2 regions of the Yokenella regensburgei genome follow, and region 2 is predicted to be linked to the other one. Evidence: predicted binding sites of a transcription regulator. Region 2 holds the regulator's gene; the other holds the start of a gene.
What was found. Region 2 encodes PurR, which represses purine synthesis genes. Its sites were predicted from a motif close to CANGCAAACGTTTGCNTG; they were not measured.
Positions count from the first base shown of each region.

Region 1: pyrD (quinone-dependent dihydroorotate dehydrogenase) is a predicted target of PurR. The motif match lies at 2,284-2,301, and genes of this name have one in related genera.

Region 1 is NZ_RBIZ01000003.1:1,877,022-1,881,233, reverse strand. It holds gene ssuD (FMNH2-dependent alkanesulfonate monooxygenase) at 1-629, opposite strand, end outside; gene C7387_RS09285 (sulfonate ABC transporter substrate-binding protein) at 626-1,600, opposite strand; gene ssuE (NADPH-dependent FMN reductase) at 1,593-2,168, opposite strand; gene pyrD (quinone-dependent dihydroorotate dehydrogenase) at 2,396-3,406, shown strand; gene zapC (cell division protein ZapC) at 3,598-4,140, shown strand; gene C7387_RS09265 (YcbX family protein) at 4,128-4,212, opposite strand, start outside.
Region 2 is NZ_RBIZ01000003.1:1,068,781-1,072,992, reverse strand. It holds gene sodB (superoxide dismutase [Fe]) at 1-249, shown strand, start outside; gene C7387_RS05380 (MFS transporter) at 289-1,455, opposite strand; gene cydH (cytochrome bd-I oxidase subunit CydH) at 1,623-1,712, opposite strand; gene purR (HTH-type transcriptional repressor PurR) at 2,010-3,035, shown strand; gene punR (DNA-binding transcriptional activator PunR) at 3,036-3,965, opposite strand; gene punC (purine nucleoside transporter PunC) at 4,083-4,212, shown strand, end outside.

The DNA.
Region 1 (4,212 bases), 810 kb from region 2:
TGGGCTATTTTTTCTTTCACCTGCTCCGGTGGTTCGCCCCAGGTCAGGTACAGATCGACCTGCTCGGCGGCCAGATCCTGAGCAACGTCGGAAGATCCGCCAAAATAGAGCGGCGGACGTGGCTGCTGAACTGGGGGGAACAGCAGTTTTGCCCCACGAACGTGCTGATATTTTCCCTCAAAATCGACGGTTTCCCCTTCCAGCAGGCGCCGCCAGATATGGGTAAACTCCGCCGAGGCTTCATAGCGGGCGGTATGATCGAGGAATACACCGTCGCCAGCCAGCTCCTGCGGATCGCTGCCGGTAACCAGGTTAAACAGCGCGCGACCGTTCGAAAGCCTGTCGAGCGTAGCGGCCTGCCGGGCGGCGACGGTGGGTGAAATTACGCTCGGGCGCAGGGCAACTAAAAATTTAAGCCGCTGGGTTACCGGGATCAGCGAAGCCGCCACCAGCCAGGCGTCTTCACAGGAGCGCCCGGTAGGGATAAGCACCCCGCTGAAGCCCAGCCGGTCGGCGGTCTGGGCGATTTGTTGCAGGTAGGCGTGGTCGACAGGACGGGCCCCCTCATCGCTGCCAAGATAGTGACCGTCGCCGTGGGTCGGTAAAAACCAGAAAATATTCAGACTCATAACGTTGCTCCCTGGGAAGTTGCGGGGTGCCAGATGCGGCTGCGCACATCGATTTTTTTCGGTACCAGATGATTGTCATAGAACAGATCGGCAGTTTGCTGCTGCAGCGCGGCGACGGCATCGCTCACCGCGGAGATAGCGGTAGGAGGGCGATGATCGAGATAGCTGGCGATGACGGGCTCCGGCAGCCCCATGGTTTTCGCGAGCAGCGTAATGCTTTGTGAACGCTGGCTCTGGGTCAGCGCGTCGGCCTGGCTGAAAGTGGCCAGCACCTCCTGCACAAACTCACCGTATTTTTCTGCATACGGTCGGGCGGCAAGATAGAACGATCCGGTTTGCTTCAGCGTTTCGCCATCTTTCAACACCCGAACGCCGCCCTGCAATAAGGCCGCTGAATAGTAGGGATCCCAGATGGCCCAGGCATCAACTTTGCCCTGCTGGAACGCCGCGCGGGCATCAGCCGGGGTTAAGTAAACAGGCTGAATATCTTTAAAGCTGAGACCCGCCTCCTGTAGCGCACGCAGCAGCAGGTTGTGCGAGCTGGAGCCTTTCTGGAACGCCACCTTATGGCCTTTCAGATCGGCGACGGTTTTGATCGCGCTGCTGTCCGGTACCAGAATGACTTCCGCCTTCGGCTTCGCCGGTTCAACGCCAACGTACAACAGATCCGCTCCGGCGGCCTGGGCGAAGATCGGGGGAATATCGCCGGTACTTCCAAGATCGATGCTACCGACGTTCAGCGCCTCCAGCATTTGCGGCCCGGCCGGGAACTCCACCCACGAGATTTTGCTCTGCGGATAACGCTTCTCAAGCAGCTGATAACTTTTTGCCAGCACCATACTGACGCTGCCTTTCTGATAACCAATGCGCAGAGTATCGGGCACCTGGGTTGCGGCATGGCTCCAGGCAGAAAGGGTGAGCAGCCCGCTCAGCGCCAGCGACTGCAGCCGCCATTTATAACCATTAAACATGAGCAGCTCCTTGCGGCAGATGGAATACGGGGGCGGGAATATCCCGGCGGTGCAGCGCCTGCCAGAAGGTTTCCAGTGCGCTGTCCAGACGGTGCTGCAGGTTGGGGCTAAACCGTGGCTGGTGCTGATAGTCGAGCACCTGGCTATCGTCAGCGAACACCCCGTGCAGAATTTCCTGTGCCTTCAGGGCATTGAGTACCGGTTTCAGGGCGTAATCGACAGCAAGTAAATGTGCCACGGTCCCGCCGGTTGCCAGCGGGAGCACCACTTTGCCTTCCAGTGCCCGTTCAGGAAGGAGGTCGAGCAGCGTTTTTAGGGCGCCTGAGAAAGAGGCTTTATACACCGGGGTGGCGACGATAAGCCCATCCGCATCGGCCAGCTGTTCTTTCAGCGCCAGCAAAGCAGGGCTGTCGAAGCGGGCGTAGAGGAGATCTTCTGGCGCAAAATTTTGCAGGTGCCAGTGACAGACTTCGACATCAACGCGGGAGAGTTTTTCCCGCGCATATTCCAGCAGCGCGCTGGATCGTGATGGAAAGCGTGGACTTCCCGCCAGGGTGATGACTCGCATAATCCCTCCTTATAACTAAATGTTCGCTTTTATCTAACATTGATAACATTTATCGCAGAGCGAGGAGGGTTTGCTAAATGATTTATCCGGGAGTGGATTGCCGGAAAGCGGCAATAAGGAAACCGATTGCGTTTTACTTCGTATTTTTTGCCGTAGGTCAATTCCCTTTCGTAGCAAGATCGAACATAATACGCCCCCGGTTTGCAACCGGGAATCCAGGAGAGTTCATGTACTACCCCTTCGTTCGAAAAGCCCTTTTCCAGCTCGATCCTGAGCGCGCTCATGAATTTACATTCCAACAATTACGTCGTGTGACGGGAACCCCGCTGGAAGCACTTGTGCGCCAGAAAGTGCCGGCAAAACCGGTAACCTGTATGGGGCTGACCTTTAAGAACCCGCTGGGTCTTGCGGCAGGTCTCGACAAAAATGGCGAGTGCATCGATGCCCTGGGCGCGATGGGTTTTGGTTCGGTAGAAATTGGTACCGTAACCCCACGTCCGCAGCCTGGTAACGACAAGCCGAGGATCTTCCGCCTGGTTGATGCCGAGGGGCTTATCAACCGCATGGGCTTCAATAACCTCGGGGTGGATAACCTGGTTGAGAACGTCAAAAAAGCGCATTTTGACGGTATTCTCGGCATTAATATTGGTAAAAATAAAGATACTCCGGTAGAGCAGGGCAAAGATGACTATCTGATTTGTATGGAGAAAGTTTATGCCTATGCCGGTTATATCGCGATTAATATCTCCTCACCGAATACCCCAGGGTTACGTACGCTGCAATATGGTGAAGCGCTCGACGATCTGCTTTCCAGTATTAAAAATAAGCAAGCTGAACTCCAGGCGAAGCATCATAAATATGTTCCGCTGGCGGTGAAGATCGCACCGGATCTTTCCGTTGAAGAATTGATCCAGGTGGCCGATAGTTTGGTGCGTCATAATATTGATGGGGTAATTGCCACCAATACAACGCTCGACAGATCCCTGGTTCAGGGAATGAAGCACTGCGACGAAATGGGTGGTTTGAGCGGTCGTCCGCTGCAATTAAAAAGCACAGAAATTATCCGTATGCTGTCCGCTGAATTAAACGGTCGGTTGCCAATTATTGGCGTCGGTGGCATTGATTCGGTGATTGCCGCGCGCGAAAAACTGGCTGCCGGGGCGACGCTGGTACAGATTTATTCTGGCTTTATTTTTAAAGGCCCACCGCTGATTAAAGAAATTGTTACCCATATCTAACCTTTTTGCTTCTTAATCTCCTCCAGGGCTTTATTTCCAGCCCTGGTTGTTTTATATTCCTTCATTGTTGCTTATTTAAACATTTTGGTCTTTTATTAATTCAGACGAAAAGTAAAGCGAAGCGGTAAAGCTAAATGTCGCTGGCAAAGTTGGCATGGTTAGCAAGGATGCAGGAAAGGAGGGGAACAAATATGCGAATTAAACCTGATGATAACTGGCGTTGGTATTTTGATGAAGAGCATGATCGAATGATGCTCGATTTAGCCAATGGTATGTTGTTTCGGTCGCGTTTTGCCCGCAGGATGCTGACTCCCGATGCCTTTTGCCCTTCCGGCTTTTGCGTTGATGACGCGGCACTTTATTTCTCTTTTGAAGAGAAATGCCGCCAGCTGGATTTATCGAAAGAACACCGTGCAGAGTTAACGCTCAACGCGCTGGTAGCGATTCGTTATCTTAAACCGCAGATGCCAAAAAGCTGGCATTTCACCACTCACAGCGAAAGCTGGCAGCCTGCCACCGGCGACGCCGCCTGTGTATGGCTCAGCGACAGCGGTGAAGCCGTCAATCTGCTGGTGGTTGAACCGGGTGAGAATGCGGCACTGTGCCTGCTGGCTCAGCCTGGACTGGTACTGGCCGGGCGCACGATGCAGCTTGGCGATGCGATTAAGGTGATGAACGACAGGCTGCAGCCGCAACCCGTCGTCGAAAGCTATAGCTTCGGTCAGGCTGTGTGAAAACGTAAACGCAGCGCAGTTTTGGGTACGCAACTGCAGCACAGAATGGTTCCATCCTCGCTGACCGCATTT
Region 2 (4,212 bases):
ACCGACGCGGCTATCAAGAACTTCGGTTCTGGCTGGACCTGGCTTGTGAAGAAAGCAGACGGCAGCCTCGCTATCGTCTCGACTTCTAACGCGGGTACCCCGCTGACCACTGACGCGAAGCCGCTGCTGACCGTCGATGTGTGGGAACATGCGTATTACATTGACTACCGTAACGCCCGCCCGAACTACCTCGAGCATTTCTGGGCGCTGGTAAACTGGAATTTTGTTGCGAAGAACCTGGCAGCATAAACCAGAACGCAGAAGGGTCACCCCTTCTGCGTATTTTTATCACTGACTGACCATCGCCTCTTCAGGCTGAGAACGCCCACCGAACAGCACCACAACCAGCGCCAGCCCGGCAATAATCGCCCCCATCACCGGTACAAAACTGTAGCCGAGGCCACCGGAGATCACCGCGCCACCGGCGGCGGCACCCAGTGCGTTACCGAGATTGAACGCCCCAATATTCACTGAAGAAGAAAGCCCTGGAGCTTCGTGAGCCACACGCATCACACGCATCTGCAGCGGCGGTACGACGGCGAAGGTTGCGGCGCCCCACACCACCATGCTGATAGCGGCGCCAATTTCACTGCGCGCCAGCAGCGGAATTGCCAGCATAATGACCATCAGCAGCAGCAGGAATACCTTCAGCGTCCGGCTGACCGAACGGTCGGCAAACTTACCACCAAGGTAGTTACCGATAGAGAAGCCCACGCCGATCAGCACCAGCATCGCGGTGATAAACAGCGGAGAGGCGTCGGTGATGGTGTGCAGGACTGGTGAAATATACGTATAAAGCGTAAACATCGCCCCGGCACCCAGCACGGTGGTCAGCAGCGCTGACAATACCTGCGGACGCATCAGTACAGAAAGCTCGCGTTTAACGTCAGGGCGCTCACCGGCACTCCCTTTTGGCAGAGAGAACCACAGGCTCAGCATCGCCACAACGCCCAGGCCGGCGGTAGCAAGGAAAGACATACGCCAGCCGATGGTTTCACCAAGCCAGGTCGCCGCCGGCACACCGCCGATATTGGCGATAGTCAGGCCCATAAACATGGTCGCCACCGCGCTTGCCTGTTTATGCTTCGGTACGACGCTTGCGGCCACCACTGACCCCAGGCCGAAGAACGCGCCGTGGTTAAGGCTGGTGATGATGCGTGATAGCATCAACGTGGTGTAATCCGGCGCAATCGCCGACAGCACGTTGCCGAGGGTAAAAATAGCCATCAGGAACACCAGCGCGTTACGGCGCGCCCGGTGAGACAGCAGCAGCGTCATCAGTGGTGCACCCACCATCACGCCAACGGCGTAGGCGCTGATTAACATCCCGGCAACCGGAATAGAAACATCAACCCCTTTCGCAATGACGGGCAGCAGGCCCATGGGTGAAAACTCGGTCGTACCGATGCCAAACGCGCCTATCGCGAGGGCTACTAATGGAAAATTGATTTTCATCTAACAACTCCGGTCAGCCGCGGCGAAGGCGCGGTACCCTATTAAGAAGTTGAAAGTATGACAGCAATCACAAAAAACAGAAGTGAAGGAATTGGCAAAAGATTATTGCGCAATTGATAACAATGGCGGGGGAAGGGATTGAGGGAGATGGCTCTCCCTCATGAAAATCAGTGCAGAACGGCCGTCAGCCCGGCCGCAACGATCAGGGCCAGGGTAATGATCGTGGTAGTCAGAGAGAGCTTCAGTTCGGTACTCATCAATTTTTCTCCTTTTTATCCCCACATGAAAAGTGAGCTTGCTCATTTTTACATAGTTAAGCACAAAAATCTGCACGCTTTTCGTCGCGATGATCATTATTTCTCTTTCCCTTTGCGCCAGGATGAGCCAAAATCCCACGCTAAATTAAAAGCGTACCGGCCATTGACCCCCTCCTGTCGTCCTGTGTCGTTTTCCCGGCGTAATGCAATCTGAAATGATTGCGTCAGGGTGTGTAGAGGCAAACGTTTACGTAGCAAGTTATACAGGAGTTCAGGATATGGTCTGGAGTGAGAGCCATGGCAACGATTAAAGATGTAGCGAAGCGCGCAAACGTTTCCACTACAACCGTATCACACGTAATTAACAAAACCCGCTTTGTGGCGGAAGAGACGCGCAACGCGGTGTGGGCAGCGATCAAAGAGCTGCACTACTCCCCGAGCGCCGTCGCCCGTAGCCTGAAGGTTAATCACACGAAATCGATTGGCCTGCTGGCGACCAGCAGCGAAGCGGCCTACTTCGCTGAAATCATTGAAGCGGTTGAGAAAAATTGCTTCCAGAAAGGCTATACCCTGATTCTGGGTAACGCCTGGAACAACCTTGAAAAGCAGCGTGCTTATCTGTCGATGATGGCGCAAAAGCGCGTCGATGGCCTGCTGGTCATGTGTTCTGAGTACCCGGAATCGGTTATCTCAATGCTGGAAGAGTACCGTCATATCCCGATGGTGGTGATGGACTGGGGCGAAGCTCATGCCGACTTCACCGACTCCGTTATCGATAACGCCTTCGAAGGCGGTTATATGGCGGGCCGCTACCTGATTGAGCGTGGCCACCGTGAAATCGGCGTGATCCCGGGACCGCTTGAGCGCAACACCGGCGCGGGCCGTCTTGCCGGCTTTATGAAAGCCATGGAAGAAGCGCTGATTAAAGTGCCGGAGCACTGGATTGTACAGGGCGACTTTGAGCCAGAATCCGGCTATCGCGCCATGCAGCAGATCCTCGGCCAGCAGCACCGCCCCACCGCCGTATTCTGCGGTGGCGATATCATGGCGATGGGTGCCATTTGCGCCGCCGACGAGATGGGATTGCGCGTGCCGACGGATATTTCGGTGATCGGTTATGATAACGTGCGCAACGCCCGCTATTTCTCCCCGGCGCTGACCACCATTCACCAGCCGAAAGATTCTCTGGGTGAAACGGCGTTCAATATGCTGCTCGACCGTATCGTCAACAAACGCGAAACCTCGCAGTCCATCGAGGTGCATCCGCGTCTGGTGGAACGTCGCTCCGTTGCCGACGGCCCGTTCCGCGATTATCGTCGTTAATCACTTCTGCGGGTCCGGAGCCTCCGGTACCCGCAGCCACTCCCGGTTCAGCGTTTCACTATCCCCAAGATAATCCAGCAACCAGGCCAGCGCCGGAGACATATCCTGCTGCTGCCACGTCAGGCAACAGGCAGAATCCTGGTACGGGTTTTCGAGACACAGTTCCACCCACTCCCCGCTTTCGATCCACGGACGAGCAAAATGCTCTGGCACCATGCCAACACACAACCCCGCCGACAGACAGGTGGCCGACGATGTCCAGTCCGGCACCACGACGCGTTTCTGGTTATCCAGAAGCCAGGTGGTCCGCTTTGGCAGCGATCGCGAGGTATCTTCGGTGACCAACGAAGGCCAGTTGCGCAACGCCTCATCGCTGAGCACGCCTTCCATGCTCGCCAGCGGATGATGATGCGCAACCACGCACACCCAGTGCAGTGTGCCCATATCGCGAAACGCGTAGCGTCCCCCGACCGGGATCGCCTGCGTCGCGCCGATCGCCATCTCTACCCGACCATCAGCCAGTGCATCCCAGACGCCGTTGAACACTTCCTGGTAGACAATCAGCTCGACGTCCTGAAAATGGCGATAGAAATCAACGATCATCTGCCGGGTACGTTCCGGCCTGACGATATTATCGACGGCAATGGGCAACTGGCCGCGCCAGCCGTTGGCAATCTGCTGACACTGCTGGCGGGTGATCTGCATTTTTTTGATAACAGAACGCCCTTCTTTTAAAAACCAGACACCGGCAGGCGTCAGTTCAACATCGCGATGGCGCCGTTCAAAGAGCGGTACGGCGAGCCACTCCTCCAGCTGACGTACCGTATAACTGACCGCGGAGGGCACGCGATGCAGCTCCTGGGCCGCTGCGCTGAAGCTGCCATTACGGGCGACAGCATCGACCACTTCAAGAGAATATTCAGACCACATTTTCTGCCTACAAAAATTTTGAATTCACTAAACAAATATTAGCGTTTCACAAGCCGCTTTGCACTCCCTACACTCAGCGCCTGAGTCGTACACCTGCATCTATAAAGAGAAAGTGATATGCAACCTGGAAAATTATTTCTTGCCTGGCTGGCCGGTTTAAGCGTGCTCGGCTTCCTGGCGACGGACATGTACCTGCCCGCTTTTGCCGCTATTCAAAGCGATCTACAAATACCTGCCGCCAGCGTGA